One region of the Janthinobacterium woesei genome, then DNA from elsewhere that is predicted to be linked to it. Evidence: predicted binding sites of a transcription regulator. Region 1 holds the regulator's gene; the other holds the start of a gene.
What was found. The regulator FliA, encoded in region 1, starts transcription of late flagellar genes. The targets are predictions, from matches to a motif close to CTAAAGTTTNNNNNNNNNNNGCCGNTA.
Positions count from the first base shown of each region.

Region 2: the regulator FliA is predicted to act here: its motif matches at 2,174-2,200, upstream of ACQ4W6_RS06200 (flagellar protein FliT).

Region 1 is NZ_JBNYXW010000006.1:19,039-26,927, forward strand. Features, by position in the region: gene flhA (flagellar biosynthesis protein FlhA) at 1-383, shown strand, start outside; gene flhF (flagellar biosynthesis GTPase FlhF) at 638-1,966, shown strand; gene ACQ4W6_RS07790 (MinD/ParA family ATP-binding protein) at 1,959-2,828, shown strand; gene ACQ4W6_RS07795 (RNA polymerase sigma factor FliA) at 2,874-3,605, shown strand; gene ACQ4W6_RS07800 (flagellar motor protein) at 3,587-4,333, shown strand; gene motD (flagellar motor protein MotD) at 4,339-5,118, shown strand; gene ACQ4W6_RS07810 (translation initiation factor Sui1) at 5,170-5,532, shown strand; gene ACQ4W6_RS07815 (acyltransferase family protein) at 5,551-6,702, shown strand; gene ACQ4W6_RS07820 (flagella synthesis protein FlgN) at 6,982-7,449, opposite strand; gene flgM (flagellar biosynthesis anti-sigma factor FlgM) at 7,458-7,766, opposite strand; gene flgA (flagellar basal body P-ring formation chaperone FlgA) at 7,878-7,889, opposite strand, start outside.
Region 2 is NZ_JBNYXW010000004.1:319,568-327,456, reverse strand. Features, by position in the region: gene ACQ4W6_RS06215 (S9 family peptidase) at 1-915, shown strand, start outside; gene ACQ4W6_RS06210 (CsbD family protein) at 1,000-1,185, opposite strand; gene ACQ4W6_RS06205 (class I SAM-dependent methyltransferase) at 1,370-2,005, opposite strand; gene ACQ4W6_RS06200 (flagellar protein FliT) at 2,243-2,539, shown strand; gene ACQ4W6_RS06195 (type IV pilus assembly protein FimV) at 2,985-4,139, opposite strand; gene fumC (class II fumarate hydratase) at 4,307-5,701, shown strand; gene ACQ4W6_RS06185 (RNA-binding S4 domain-containing protein) at 5,796-6,017, shown strand; gene ACQ4W6_RS06180 (hypothetical protein) at 6,128-6,412, shown strand; gene bufB (MNIO family bufferin maturase) at 6,409-7,889, opposite strand, start outside.

The DNA.
Region 1 (7,889 bases):
AAGACGCGAACGACCTGACGGCGTTGGTGCGCGTGGCCCTGGGCCGCGCCATCGTGCAGCAACTGTTCCCCGGCGCGGCCGAGCTGTCCGTGATGACGCTCGACAGCCGCCTGGAGCGCCTGCTGATGCAAGCCATGGGCAATGGCGGCGATGGCGCAGGCATCGAGCCTGGCCTGGCCGACACCATCGCGCACCAGGCGGGGCTGGCTGCCCAGCAACAGGAAGCGCTGGGCTTGACGCCGGTGCTGCTGGTGCCGGCGCCGCTGCGGGCCCTGCTGTCGCGTTTCCTGCGCCGCGCCTTGCCGCAATTGAAAGTGCTGTCGCATGCGGAAGTGCCGGAAACCAAGACGATTCGCGTCACCAGCCTGGTGGGCGCGCAATAGTTGCCTTGATTAGCATCGGGATCTGACCCCAGCCTTTGTTTTAGGGCTAAAAACATCAATTTCCTCACGGCAAAACTGAATAACGGGTACTTTCCCGTCCTGTTCCTTCGATCGTTTCCTTAGTGCATCGCTAATAATGGAAACTGTCCGAGTGATCTGTGTCTCATGTGGAAGACAGCACTCAAGCAACAGGAGTCGATGATGGTCACACAGTTCAGCCAATACAGCGCCCAACCCGCCTCGGGAGGCCGGCCATGAATGTGAAAAAATTTACCGGTGCCTCGTCGCGCGATGCGCTGCGCAAGGTGCGCGAAGCGCTGGGCCCCGATGCCGTGATCCTGTCGAACCGCCAGGCCGATGGCGTGGTGGAAATCCTCGCGCTGGCCAATGACGATGCCGCCTCGCTGGCTTCACCGCCGGCCGCCTCCGAAATGGCGCAGCCGCGCCCGCAGTTGCAGACCCAGTTCGCCACGCCGCAGCGTCCGGCCGCCCCGGCCCAGCGCCCGGCTGCGCCCCGTCCTGCCGCGCCGCGCCAGGCAGCTGGCGAGCCAGTGGACATGGCCCGCATGCAGCAGATGATGGCCAGCGCGCTGGCGCATGTGAAGGACAACGCCGCCGCCGAGATGAGCGGCATGATGAATGAAATCCGCGCCATGCGCGGCATGATGGAAACCCAGCTGGCGGAAATCTCGTGGGGTTCGACGCAGCAGCGCGAGCCGCAAAAAACCGTGGTGCTGCGCGAAATGCTGGCCGCCGGTTTTTCGGCCAGCCTGGCACGCTACCTGATCGACAAGCTGCCGGCCGGCCTGGACGGCGCACAAAGCATGCGCTGGATCAAGACCGTCCTCAGCCGTAACCTGAATGCTGTGGCCAATGAAGACGCCATGCTGGAGCAGGGCGGCGTGTTTGCGCTGGTGGGACCTACCGGCGTGGGCAAGACCACCAGCACGGCCAAGCTGGCGGCGCGCTGCGTGATGCGCCACGGCCCGGAAAAACTGGCCCTGATCACCACCGACGCCTACCGTATCGGCGCGCACGAACAACTGCGCATCTACGGCAAGATCCTCGGCGTGATGGTGCATTCGGTGAAGGATGAAGCGGACTTGCGCATCGCCCTCAGGGAACTCAAGAACAAGCACACGGTGCTGATCGATACGGTGGGCGTGAGCCAGCGCGACCAGATGGTGACGCAGCAGGTGGCCATGCTGTCGGGCGCCGGCGCCGAGGTGAAACGCCTGCTGTGCCTGAACTCGACGGCAACGCAGGAAACCTTGAACGAAGTGGTGCGCGCCTACCAGGGCAGCGGCCTGGCCGGCTGCATCATGACCAAGCTCGATGAAGCGGCCTCGATCGGCAATGTGCTCGACGTGGTGATCCGCCAGAAGCTGAACCTGTTTTATGTGTCGAACGGCCAGCGCGTGCCGGAAGACCTGCACCTGGCCGACCGCGGCTACCTGATCGACCGCGCCTTCAAGCTCAAGCGCGATACGGCGGCGACGCAGTTTTCGGACGCCGAACTGCCGCTGCTGATGGCGCAGGCGGCTGCCCGCAACAATGAAGCGCGCGGGGTGCACCTTGGCTAATTTCGATTTCGACCAGGCCGAAGGCCTGCGCCGCATGCTGGCCGGCCCGCAGCCGCGCGTGATGACGTTCTTGTCGGCCACGCCGCAGGACGACAAGGGCGCCATGCTGGTGAACCTGGGCGCCTCGCTGGCGTATGGCGGCAATGAAGTGCTGCTGGTGGACGCCAGCGGCGGCAGCGATGGCGTGGCCTCGCGCCTGGGATTGGCGCACGGCGCCAGCCTGCTCGACGTGGCGCGCCAGCAGTGCGGCCTGAACCAGGTGATCCACCAGGTGCCGCAGGGCTTTGGCGTGGCCTACCTGGGCGTGGGCGCGCGCAACCATCTGATGGATAGCGCGGACTATGCGGGCGATGACGACACGCGCCGCCTGGGCAAGACCTTCGAGGTGATGGCGCGCCAGAGCGGCATCGTGCTGGTCGACGGCGTGGTGGCGCAGCAGGGCGACTGCTTCCCCGTACCGCTGATGGCCTCGTCCGACATCGTGGTGCAGGTGTCGACCAGCGCCACCTCGATCAAGGCGGCCTACTGCCTGGTCAAGCGCCTGAGCCAGGAATTGGGACGGCGTCCGTTTGGCATTCTTGTCACCGGCGCTTCCGAATCCGAGGCAAAAGTGGTATACGATAATATGGCGCAGGCGGCGAGCCGTTACCTGGCCGTGAAACTGACTTCGATGGGGTCGGTGCCTGCCGACGAGTATTTGCACCGCGCGGCGCGGCTGGGCCGCAGCGTGGTCGATGCCTTTCCGCTGGCGGGGGCATCGGTGGCCTTTCGCGCACTGGCCGAGCGGCTGGTGCGTTCGGCGGCGCCGGTGCTCGGTTCGACCTTGTGCCAGACGGGGAGTGCACACCATTTCAGCGCCTGAATCCATTCGTAGCACCCGATAAGCATCTACAATAATAAGCAGCCTATGTACACGGTCAAAGGGAAATCGAACAAGGACTATTTGCTGACGGAGCATATTCCGCTGGTGAAGCGTCTGGCGCACCACATGAAGGCGAAATTGCCGCCTTCGGTCGAGGTCGATGACCTGATCCAGGCCGGCATGATCGGCCTGCTGGACGCCATCAGCCGCTATGAAGAAACGCATGGCGCGCAGTTCGAGACGTATGCCGTGCTGCGCATCCGCGGCGCCATGCTCGATGAATTGCGCACCAGCGACTGGCTGCCGCGCAGCATGCGCCAGAACATGCGCAAGATCGAAGAGGCGATGAGTACCCTGCAGCAGCGCCTGGGCCATCCGCCGACGGAGTCGGAAGTGGCCAAGCTGCTGAAAATGTCGCTGCATGACTACCAGGAAATGCTGGGCGACGGCGGCGGCCACCAATTGGTGTACTACGAAGATTTTCATGACCCTGACGGCAATGACAGCTTCCTCGACCGCCATTGCGTGGACGAAGACAGCGACCCATTACGTTCCCTGCTCGATACCGATTTCCGGCAATCCGTGATCGATGCCATCGACGCGCTGCCGCCACGCGAGAAAATACTCATGGGCCTGTATTACGAAGAAGAGCTGAACCTGAAGGAGATCGGCGCAGTGATGGGCGTGTCCGAATCGCGCATCTCGCAGCTGCATACCCAGGCCGTCGCGCGCCTGCGCGCAACCTTGAGGGAGCAGGCGTGGACTGGTCCAGCGTAATCGGGCTGGCGCTGGCGCTGGCGGGCCTCTTGGTCGGCCAGGCACTGGAAGGCGGCAAGATGGCCTCGCTGCTGCAGCCGGCCGCCTTTGCCATCGTCATCGTCGGCACCTTCGGCGCCGTGCTGCTGCAAACGCGGCTGCGCACCTTCGTGCGCGGCCTGGAAATGCTGCGCTGGGTGTTTTTGCCGCCGTTTGATGCGCGCGCCGCGCTGGCACGCGACATCGGCCAGTGGAGCCTGACGGCGCGCCGCGACGGTCCGCTGGCGCTCGAACGCCTGATGGAAAACACGGCCGACCGTTTCAACGCCAAGGGCTTGCGCATGATCGTCGACGGCATCGCGCCCGACAAGCTGCGCCAATTGCTCGACGTGGAAATCTCCGCCTACGAAATGGCCGAGCGCCAGGCCGTCAAGGTGTGGGAGTCCGCCGCCGGCTATTCGCCCACCATCGGCATCCTGGGCGCCGTACTGGGCCTGATCCATGTGATGGAAAACCTCACCGACCCAAGTAAGCTAGGCAGCGGCATCGCCGTCGCCTTTGTCTCGACCATCTATGGCGTGGGCCTGGCCAATCTGCTGTTCCTGCCGGTGGCAAATAAACTCAAGGCCATCGTCACGCGCCGCGTGCTGCAGTATGAAATCACGGCCGCCGTGCTGTACGACATCGCCACCGGCGACCATACGCGCATCATCGAAGAGCGCGTGGCCAGCCTGCTGCACGAGTACTGAGCATGATGCGGCGCGCACGCAGGAAGTATGACGAAGAGCCGGACAACCAGGACCGCTGGCTGATTTCCTACGCCGACTTCATCACCCTGCTGTTCGCCTTTTTTGTCGTCATGTATGCGATTTCGCAAGTCAACGAAGGAAAATACCGCGTCTTCCAGAACGCCATCGGCCAGGCCTTCAGCCTGGACAAGGGCGCGCCGCCCATCATCATGGAAGCGCCGCAGGCCATCGCGCTGCCGAACCCGGCCCTGAAACGCCGCACGGAAGCCCTGCGCCGCGAGCGCGAACACATGACGCGCCTGGCGCAGGACCTCACGTCCACGCTGGCGCCGCTGGTCAAGGAAGGCAAAGTGCGGGTCACGCAGACGAGCCGCGGCGTGAGCGTGGAAATCAACGCCAGCGTGCTGTTCGACCCGGGCGCGGCGCGCCTGACGGCGGAATCAGACCAGGCCCTGCGCGCCGTGGCGGTGCTGCTCAAGGACGACACGCACGCCGTACAGGTGGAAGGGCATACGGATATCTCGCCGATCAGCAATTCCAGCTTTGCCTCGAACTGGGAATTGTCGGCCGCGCGCGCCAGCGCCGTGGTGCGCCTGTTCATTGCCAGCGGCGTGCAGGCGTCGCGCCTGACGGCCGTGGGCCACGCCGACAACATCCCCGTGGCGCCGAACGCCACGCCGGAAGGGCGCGCGCGCAACCGCAGGGTCGCCGTAACGATCCTGTCGGGCATCCCGGAAACGGTGACGGAAGTGCCGACCGCGCCCCCTGTAGCGCCTGCCAACTGAACGCCGCCGCTTGGTACAATCGCGGCCTGTCCATTCTTTTATCTCTCCATCATGAAAAGCAGTTCCCAGGGCGGTCTTGTGTATTCCACCGAAACGGGCCGCATGTGCCCCGCTTGCCGCCAGCCGCTGGCGCAGTGCGCCTGCAAGGCGACAGCGAAGGCGGCGCCTGCTGGCGACGGCGTGGTGCGCGTGTCGCGCCAGACCAAGGGCCGTGGCGGCAAGAGCGTCACCGTGGTCAAGGGCTTGCCGCTGGACGCCATCGCCCTGGCCCTGCTGGGCAAGCAGCTGCGCACCCAGTGCGGCTCGGGCGGCACCGTCAAGGATGGCGTGATCGAAGTGCAGGGCGAGCATGTCGATGCCATCCTGGCCGCGCTGCTCAAGCTGGGCCACCAGCCGAAGAAGGCCGGCGGCTAAGGCCTGCCGCCGGTGCGCATGGTGCTTCCTGTCCCGTACGCATCGCGCCTGCCCGGCCTCGACTTGCTGCGTGCGCTGGCCATCGTCTGGATCATGCTGTACCACCTGGAAAGCTATGGCGTGCGTTTGCCCGGCCCCATCGTGGCTTACGGCTGGATGGGCGTGGACCTGTTTTTCGTCCTCAGCGGCTACCTGATCGGCTGGCAATTGCTGCGCCCGTGGGCCGCTGGTGCGCCGTCCGCGTGGTGGCCGTGGTGGCGGCAATTCATGTTGCGTCGCAGCCTGCGCATCCTGCCCGCCTATCTGGCCGTGCTGGCGCTGTATGTGTTGCTGCCCGCGTCCGGCGAGGCGGCCGTCATGCGGCCGCTGTGGCAATTTCTCACTTTTAGCGTGAACCTGTTTCCCGCAAGCATGGATGCGCGTGCCTTCTCGCACGCCTGGTCGCTGTGCGTGGAAGAGCATTTTTATTTGCTGCTGCCACCTGTCGCGTGGTGGCTGGCGCGCCGGCCCGCAGCGGGCAAGACGGTGGCCGTGGCGCTGGGGATATTGCTTGCTGGCATGCTGCTGCGGGCCTGGCTGTGGCGGCAGGAACTGGCGCCTCTGGCGGGGCAGGGGGCATATGTCGAACGCTTCATCGCACTGGTCTATATGCCCAGCCCGACCCGCCTCGATGGATTGTTGATGGGCGTCATGCTGGCCGTCACGCGCGGTTTTCGTCCCGCATGGTGGACATGGCTGATGGTGCGCGGCCCCATGTTGCTTGGCCTGGGGGCGGTTGGCTTGGCGGCGGCCATGTGGCTGCTGCGCGGCGTGCCCGGCTATGCCGCCATCGTCTTCGGTTATCCCCTGCTGTCGTGCAGCCTGGCGTGCCTGGTGGCTGGCTGCATCAGCGAACGCACCTGGCCCGGCCGCTGGCGCCTGCCCGGTGCCGCAACCCTGGCCACGCTGGCGTTCAGCCTGTACCTGACGCACAAGCAGGTGTATCACGCGCTCGATGCGTATCTCGGCGACTGGCTCGGTACATCGGCCGTGCTGGCGTTTTGCGCCTACAACGGCGCAGCCCTGCTGGCGGCAGCAGCGCTGTACTGGCTGGTGGAGCGGCCGGCCTTGCGGCTGCGCACACGCTGGCTTGTGCCTGTGCCAGTGCATGGCTTGCAACAATTGGCGTAATTTGGCGTAATTTGGCACCATGCTGCCGGGCTATGATGGCGTCGCGCCTGCCCATGTGCTGCAGGCCATGCCATGAGGAGCGATGCACGGATGCTGAAAGCGATTATCTTGCCGCTGCCACGGCTGGCGTTCAACCTGGCCGCGTTGCGGGCGCGCATGGCAGCGCGCCCCATGCGGTGGGCCACCTGTCTGGCGGCATGCTTGCAACAATGGCTTACTGCTGTGCCTGCCGCTGCTGTTTCCTGCGCTGGCGTGAGATGACTGTCGACGCCGAGGGGATCAGCCGATGACCACGCGCCGGTTCGTCGTATTTGTTGTTGCCTGGCCGCTGGGGCCGTAGAAGTTGCCGCTCTGGGCCGTGGGGCGCATGGCATTGAGGGCGCCTTGCGTGTGCAGCATGTGCTTGTTGACGAGCAGGCTGTTCAGGCGGTTTTGCTCTTTCGCTTCGCGCGTGGTGGCCAGCAGGGCTTGCCACAGGGGCGCCGCTTCGGCTGCGCCGGCGCCGGCCAGCCAGTCTTCCATGCCTGCTTCGGCGGCCGTGAAGCCCGCTGCCGCCAGGGCCTGGTGGCGTTGCGCCGCCAGCTGGCTCAATTGTCCTACGAGTGCCGTCTTGCGCACGGTGAGTTCCGTGATTGCATCGATGTCAGCGGCAACCAGATGCCGCTGTTCTTCTTTCATCAATGCCAGCAATGTGGTCATGAGCTGTTGCTCGTCGCGCAGGCTGGAAAACGGAGTCACTGATTGCATGGGGGAACCTATCTATTTCGTGAGTGCAGCAAGTCCTTGACTGTATCCAAGAGACCGTCCGCTACTTTTTCAGAGTTGACCTGAAACTGGCCGTCGGCGATCGCCAGCTTGATGCGTTCGACCTTTTTCGTGTCGAACACGGCGCCGCTGCCGGCAGTTGCACTGGCCGCTAATGCCTGTCCTTGCGGCGACAGGCGTACATTGTCCGACGTCGTCGGTGTTGCCTGGGCTTTCTCGGTATTGCGGGCGCCGGAGGTATTGGCCGGCGCTACCGGCAGGCCGGGATTGCTTTTAATCGTGTTGTCGGTAATTTTCACAGCGTGATCCTCGTCTGGTCGAAGTCAAAAAACTCCGGGATATGTGTCATTATCGGCACCTTTCGCCGAAACTTTAGTGCGCCAGACCACAATATCGCTATCCATCCGTGTTTAAAAAGCCAC
Region 2 (7,889 bases), on a different contig from region 1:
AACGGCGCCGTCTTCGTCGATACGTATTCCGACCCGGCCACGCCGCCGCAAGTGAGCATCCACCGCCAAGACGGCACGATGGTGGGCTGGCTGGAAGAAAATGCGCTCAACGCCAGCCACCCATACGCGAAATACAAGGCCGATCATTTGCCGACGGAATATGGCACGCTGAAATCGAACGATGGCCAGACCCTGTATTACTCGCTGCTGAAACCGTCGAACTTCGACGCGGGCAAGCGCTACCCAGTCTTCCTGTCGACCTATGGCGGCCCGCACTCGCAGCACGTGGCGCGCCGCTGGGGCAACAACTTCGACCAGTACATGGCGCAGCAGGGTTTTGTCGTCTTCCGCCTGGATAACCGTGGTTCCTCGCGCCGCGAGCGCGCCTTCACGGACGCGATTTATCGCAACCTGGGCAAAGCGGAAGTGGCCGATCAACTGGTCGGCATCGACTGGCTGGGCAAGCAAGGCTTCGTCGACCCGAAACGCATCGGCGTGTTTGGTTGGAGCTACGGCGGCTTCATGACCCTGCGCCTGCTGTCCGCCGCATCAGACAAGATCGCCATGGGCGTCTCGGTAGCGCCCGTGACCGACTGGTCGCTGTATGACACCCATTACACTGAGCAGTTTCTCGGCATGCCGAAGGAAAACGTGGATGGCTACCAGAAGAGCACCGTGTTCGCCCACCTCGACGGCTTGACTTCGCCGCTGCTGCTGGTGCACGGCATGGCCGACGATAACGTGCTGTTTACCAACAGCACGCGCTTGATCGACGCGCTGGTCAACCGTGGCGTGCAGTTCGACCTGATGACGTATCCGGGCGCCAAGCACGGCATCTCGTCGCGCGCGGGCCAGCGCCACGTGTACAAGAAAATCGAAACGTTCTTCAAGCAAAACCTGGGTGTGGCGAAGTAAGTTTGACCTGCATCCAGTAGAAATCAAATAAAAACCGCCGCCTGTCTCGCGACAGGCGGCGGTTTTTTTATGCTTGCGCCAGAATTACGGCTTGCGCGTGACCGTTTCTACGGCATCTTTCACATCGCCAACTTTCTTTTGTACCTTGCCTTCGACCTGGTTTGACAGGCCCTTGGCTTGCTGTTCTTCGCTGCCGACCAGTTTGCCAGCTTGTTCCTGGATTTTACCGCCGACTTCCTTCAGCTTACCTTCGACTTGATCTTTGTTCATGATGACATCCTCACTGTAGTTGGTACCTCTGTGGTCCGGCCTCAGGGGCCGGCACTGCGGCTCACACGCCAGTTCAAAACTGCTTGCTGCGTGTCGATGAGTCCATACTACGCCCGATGTCGCAAAGACTATGTACGCTTCCTAACACATGCTCACTGCAGGTACTCCAGCCCTACTCCAACGCTTACAGCGCCTTGCGCCACACCGTCGCCAGCCACGGCTGTTGCTCGCGCGGCAAGCCTGGCGGCCGGTAATATTGCTCGATCAGGCTAAAACCGGCCGCCTGCACATACGCGGCCCAACGTTCCTCGTCATGGTAGCTGCCATAGCGCGCGCCGTTCCAACCCTCCTGGTTGTGGCCGCGCGGATTCGAGCTGAACAGCACGCCGCCCGGTTTCAGGCACGCATGCAGCGCGCGCAGCACGCCCGGCAAGGCGGCGCTGGGCACGTGGAACAGCACGGCATTGGCGAAGACGCCGTCGAACTGCGCGGCGGGCAGGTCGAGGTTGACAAAATCCTGCTGCCATACGCTGCAGCCGCTGTAGGCGCGCGCCATCTCGACGAAACGCGGGCAGCCATCGACGCCCGTCGCATGGTGGCCCATGGCGGTGAACGCCTTCAAGTCACGGCCCGGGCCGCAGCCCAGGTCAAGAAGCTCCAGCGGAGCGGGCTTATTGATGGCATGCAGCAGCGCATCGATATTCTGGCTGACATCGTGGTCGCGCGTGCCTTCAAAAAACTGCTCGGCGCTGGCGTCGTAATGGGCCAGCGTGCGGCTGGTGATGGCGTGGATGGGGTCTTGCGGTGGGTTCGGCTTCATGGCGCTCCTCATAGATAGCAGCATTTTACGGTGTTGGCGCGCGCTTGTTGCGCAGGTGCTGCTGCGCTCGGCCGGCATAGCCAAGCGAGCATCCATGCAGGTTGTCAGGCGATTCTGGCAAGCCAGGACACTCTTTTGAAATTATTGACACTTTTTTTCAAAAAAACCCTCAAGTTCCGAATGCGGCTGCCGTTAATCTAGACAAGCGGTAATCCATTCACTTTCACGGGTGTGCTCATGACCTCCAACGACGTTCTCTCGATGTACGAAAATATTGCAGGACTGACCAATAACATGGTTGCGGCCGCACGTACGAACGACTGGAATGGCTTGAATACCCTGGAAAACCAGTGCGCCAGTGCCGCCAGCGCCGCCCTGCCAGGCAGCGTGCCTGCCCTCGCTGGCGCCGCACGCCTGCGCAAGATCGATTTATTGAAGCAAATCCTGGCGAATGACCGCGAAATCCGCACCATCACGGAACCATGGATGGCGCAACTGGCCAGCGTGATGCCGGCATCGCGCGCCTGCATGTAAGACGGGACGGCCACGGCGCATACAAGAAAAGCACCCGCGGGTGCTTTTTTTACGTCTGCCGCCATGGCAAGGTGCGCTGCCGTGGCACGCTGCGGCGCGCTACGCGCAATACATTATTTACAAGAGGGGGGGGGGAATTTGGAAGGCGAACCCCAGGTATCTCCTGGCGTCGCCTCGCTGCCGGTTGCATCCGGCGTCCGCGAGCACATCGTTGGCATCGCAGACCGCTTCCAGACCCAGGCGTTTATGCAACGCTACACCTGTTTTCCGCGCCACACTATCGTTGGTGGCTGCGCCAGGCTGGGACTGTTTTGTCGTAGAGCAAGTCCACTGAATTAATTATATCGCCATCTTTAAAAAATTAGCAACACCGCTGCAGCGTTTTTCATGCATTTTTCTCAATATCTTTTTTTAGATCAAATTTTTTCGCGACTTGACCGCATGGCTAGCGCGAAAACGGTGCTGCCACGGACTCGCCGCCCGCCGCTTCCGCCTCATTCACTTCCATCGCCACCGCCTCCGTCAGGACGGGCACCTGCTTCTTGCGTCGGAACGGCTTGCGCAGCAAGACCCAGTATTTCGACGGCGCCGCTGGCTCACCCGCCTCCTTACGCTTGCGCAAGACATACACGATGAACGCCGTCAGCAACAAAAATGCCACTGTGCCACCCCCCAGCCACAGCAAACCATTGCCGCCCGCTTTCTGCTCGGCAACTGGTGGCGGCAAAGGCCTGGGCTTGGCATGCGCTGGCGCAGCATCACCCGGCACGGCGGCGCGCGCTACAGCCGTGGCAGGCAGCGCCAACGCTTGCTGCAGGACGCCGATCTTGCCTTCCAGTTCGCCCAGCTTGTCGTTGAGGGCCGCGTTTTTCTGGTCCAGCACCAGGCAAGCTACAGCCTGCCCCTGCCCCTGTCCCAGTCCCTGCGCTGCATTGGCCTGCGGCGCGCATGCCGCCACCGGCGCGGCAGGACGGCGCAGCGCTGGCGCACGCACGGCCATGGGCGGGCGGACTGCCTGAACCGCGCTACGCGGCATGGCGGGCGGCGCAACAAACACGCTGGCAGGGCGCAGCAGTCCTGCGGCACGCGCGCGCGCCGCCAGCGCGGCGGCATCGGGCGCTGCGGGAGATTCTGGCACTATTGGCGATACTGGCAATATTGGCGCTGGCGCAGGCTTGAGCGGTGCGATGGCCGCCGCTGGCGCAGGCGTCAGCCACAACGTTGCCAGGCGCACGATGGCGCTGCCGCCATTGCCCAGCAACAAGTACATATGCACGTGGCCAGCCCGGATCGCCTGCTGGGTACTCACGCGCACATAGCGGCGCCCATCGCGCTCGACCGGCGTGACAGTCAATGCCTGCAGGGCCGTATCCATGCTGATGCCGCCGCCCCGGTACACATCGGGCGAGGCGAGGCGCACGGCCACGCCGTTCACTTCCCCGGGCGCCAGGGCCGTCAATTCGATCTCGGCCAGCAGAGGCTGGCCCACATGCGACAGCACCGTCACCTCACCCAGTTCGGCCGCCATGGCAGGCGGCAACGCCAGGCTGGCGGCGGTGCACGCGATCAGGGTCCAACGGTTAAAGACGTTACTTGGCATGGACTGATCGCTTTGATAATAAATAATGGGAACTCGCCTGTCTTTAACGGCAGGAAATCGCAGAAATGTAGCCAGGCCAGGAAAAAATGATGCAATACAGCATCATCCTGTGCCTTTTTGGCGCCTGGAGTACACTCGATCCACCCACCATCGATGAAAGAGATGCCATGAGCAGCAGAATCGAACGCGACAGTTTTGGCCCGATCGACGTAGCCGCCGAGCGGCTTTGGGGAGCGCAAACGCAGCGCTCGCTTGAGCACTTCCATATCTCCACGGAAAAGATGCCACCCGAACTGATCGCCGCCCTGGCCACCGTCAAGCGCGCGGCCGCCCACGTCAACCTGGACCTGGGCTTATTGGATGGCAAGAAGGCTGTGGCCATCACGCAGGCGGCCGATGAAGTGCTGGCCGGCAAGCATGACGCCGAGTTCCCCCTGGCCGTGTGGCAGACGGGCTCTGGCACGCAAAGCAATATGAACATGAATGAAGTACTGGCCAACCGTGGTTCCGAACTGATCGGCGGCTTGCGCGGCGCCGAGCGCTTGCTGCACCCGAACGACGACGTCAACCTGGGCCAGTCCTCGAACGACATCTTCCCCACCGCCATCCACGTGGCGGCTGCCTTGGCCGTCGCCAACAGCGTCTTGCCACCGCTGCGCCAGCTGCGCGCCACGCTGGACGCGAAGGCCACGCAATTTGCCGACATCGTCAAGATCGGCCGCACCCACCTGCAAGATGCGACGCCGCTGACCCTGGGCCAGGAATTTTCCGGCTACGTGGCGCAGCTGGACTTTGCCGAGCACATTATCACCGCGTCCCTGCCGCCGCTGCTGCAACTGGCCGCCGGCGGCACGGCCGTGGGCACGGGCTTGAATGCCCACGTGGAATTTGCCAGCCGCATCGCCTTTGAGCTGGCGCGCCTGACGGGCCAGCCGTTCGAGACGGCGAGCAACAAGTTTGCCGCCCTGGCCGCCCACGATGCGCTCGTCGCCGCCCACGGCGCCCTGAAAACCCTGGCCACGGCGCTGATGAAAATCGCCAACGATGTGCGCTGGATGGCCTCAGGCCCCCGCTCGGGCCTCGGTGAAATCACGATACCCGAAAACGAGCCGGGCAGCTCCATCATGCCGGGCAAGGTCAATCCGACCCAGTGCGAAGCGCTGACCATGCTGTGCTGCCAGGTGTTTGGCAACGACGTCGCCATCACGGTGGGCGGCGCCTCGGGCAATTTCGAGCTGAATGTCTTCAAGCCCTTGATCGCGCACAATTTCCTGCAAAGCGCGCGCCTCCTGGGCGATGGCATGCGCAGCTTCGACGAGCATTGCGCGCATGGCATCGCGCCGAACCGCGAGCGCATCGCCGAACTGATGGAACGTTCCCTGATGCTGGTCACGGCCCTGGCGCCGCACATCGGCTACGACAAGGCCGCGCAAATTGCCAAGCAGGCCCAGCACGAAGGCACGACCTTGAAAGAAGCGGCGCTGGCGCTGGGCTTCCTGACGGAGGAGCAATTTGGCGCGTGGATCGTGCCGTTGGAGATGACGCGCCCCAACAAAAGCTGAATGCACCCTGCATTGCTGGCGGCTTCAGGTAAACTATGGATTAGTTTAGTTCGCCATCAAGTGTTTAAAACACATCATTGCAATAAGGGATACAATGCAAAAAGTAAGCTTTGAACTAACATCCGAGTTCGTCGAGCTGAACCAGCTATTGAAGCTGGTCGGCCTGTGCGACAGCGGGGGCGCAGGCAAGGTCATGGTCGATAGCGGCGTAGTGAAGGTCGATGGCAAGAAGGAATTGCGCAAGACTGCCAAGATCCGCGCCGGCCAGCTCGTCAGCGTGGGCGATATCCGTATCACGGTCGTCGCTCCCGCCTGATCCCGGCATGGGGCGCGCGAGCGGCCCATGCTTCCAGCCCGCCCGGATGCCTGACTCAAGCTGCCACGATACGCTCGCCACATCTTTATCGATTGCAGAAGGGAAGCGCCATGGACACGCCCGAACAAGGTACGCGCAGCCAGGAGCGCCTGATCGGCGACTTGCGCCAGGTCATCGAAAATGCGGAAGAATTGCTCCGCAACACAGACAAATACACTAGCAGCCTGTACCAGAGCGCGCGCGCCAGGCTGGAAGTGGCCCTCGTCGCGGCCACGGCCGAGCTCGCCCGTTTCGAAGAAGAGCAAGTGGTGCGCATGATGGACGCCACCGTGGCCGCCAACGCCTTGCACCGCGATCATACGGGCGAAGCGCGCCTGCTGCGCGCTTTCGATTAGCTGTCGATTAACTTTCGATCAGTTACCGGGCCAGGCAACATTGCCACCAGCACCGCATGCGCCAGCCACAGGCGCAGCTGCCCGCCCAGGTCAAATTGCTCGTCCAGCGCGAACGCTGCATCGAGCGCGGCGCCAAACGTCTGCCCCTGCTGCAATGCCGCCAACGCCGCATGCGCGGCCCCATCCAACGCCAGCACTTGCGCATGCCAAAGCGGCCGGCACACCAGCGCCTGGCTAGCCACCTGCATTGCTTGCGGGAATACCCCCTGCCCTTCGCCCGCCTGATGCGCCTGCCACAGGGCCGGCACTTGCCAGTTTGACGCCAGCAGGGAACAAGCGGGATGCAGCGTCCATCGGCTCTCTTCCAGCTGCTGCGGACTCAAGGCGGCCAGCGCCTCAGGCGCCACGCGCGGCGCATCTGGCGCGTAATGGGCCCGGTGCAAGGCCCATTCCAGGCGCGCCATGTCGGGCAGGTAGGGCAATTCGGCCACAGGCGGAAATGTCACGATAAAATCGGCGAAACGGGCGCCAAATTCATTCAAATCAGGGTTATCTGACGCAGTCTGCCGGCCATACGCGCGCGCCATGCCACCAAAGAACTCGTCGCCCACCAGCGCCAGCACGACGGGATAGGCGTGCGCCAGGGTGCGGCGCCAGGTTGCAGCCAGATTGCCACGGTACAGGCCGAGGCGCTCGGCCGACGCTGGCCCCTGGGATTGCTGCAGCACTGCCGTGCTTTGCGCGGGATCGAGCAAGGCCGTGGCGAATGCTTGCTGGCTGATGGCCAATGCCTGCTCGGACACTGGCGGTGGCGGCGCGGCCAGCAGCGCCATGCATTGGCCTTGCCACGGGGAGTGCGGCGCATGGCGGCCCAGCATGGCATCCGCCTTGTCCGCCTCGCCCAGCAAGACAGCGAGCGGGGGCAAGTCCGTATCCCATTCGATCAGGGTGGGAATGGCGCCAAAGCGCAGCAAAGCCGCCGCATACAGATCCCAGACCGGCGCGGCGACAGTGGTGCCATGGTGGTCGATCACGGCATGCGGCGTGACCAGGTGGCCAGCCAGGTGCAGTTCGCCCACGCTGCCTGGCGCGATGGCTTGCAAGGCAGCCAGGGCATCTTCGCCGTGGTTGCACTGGTTCACATACAGGTTGTTGATGTCGAGCAGCAGCCCGCAGCCGCTGCGGCGCGCCAGCTCGGCCAAAAATTGCGCTTCGCTCATGGCATCATCGCGAAAACGCAGGTAAGTCGAGACATTCTCCAGCAAGATTGGCCTTTGCAAGGCATCCTGCACCCTGCCGATGCGCGCGCACAGCAAGTCCAGGGCTGCGCCATTCAAGGCCAGCGGCAACAGATCATTGAGTTGCTGCTGCGCCACGGCACCCCAGCACAAGTGTTCCGAGACCAGGGCCGGCTCGATGCGCTGCACCAGCGCGCTTACGCGCTGCAGGTGCGACTGGGAAAAGCCCCGCGCCGAGC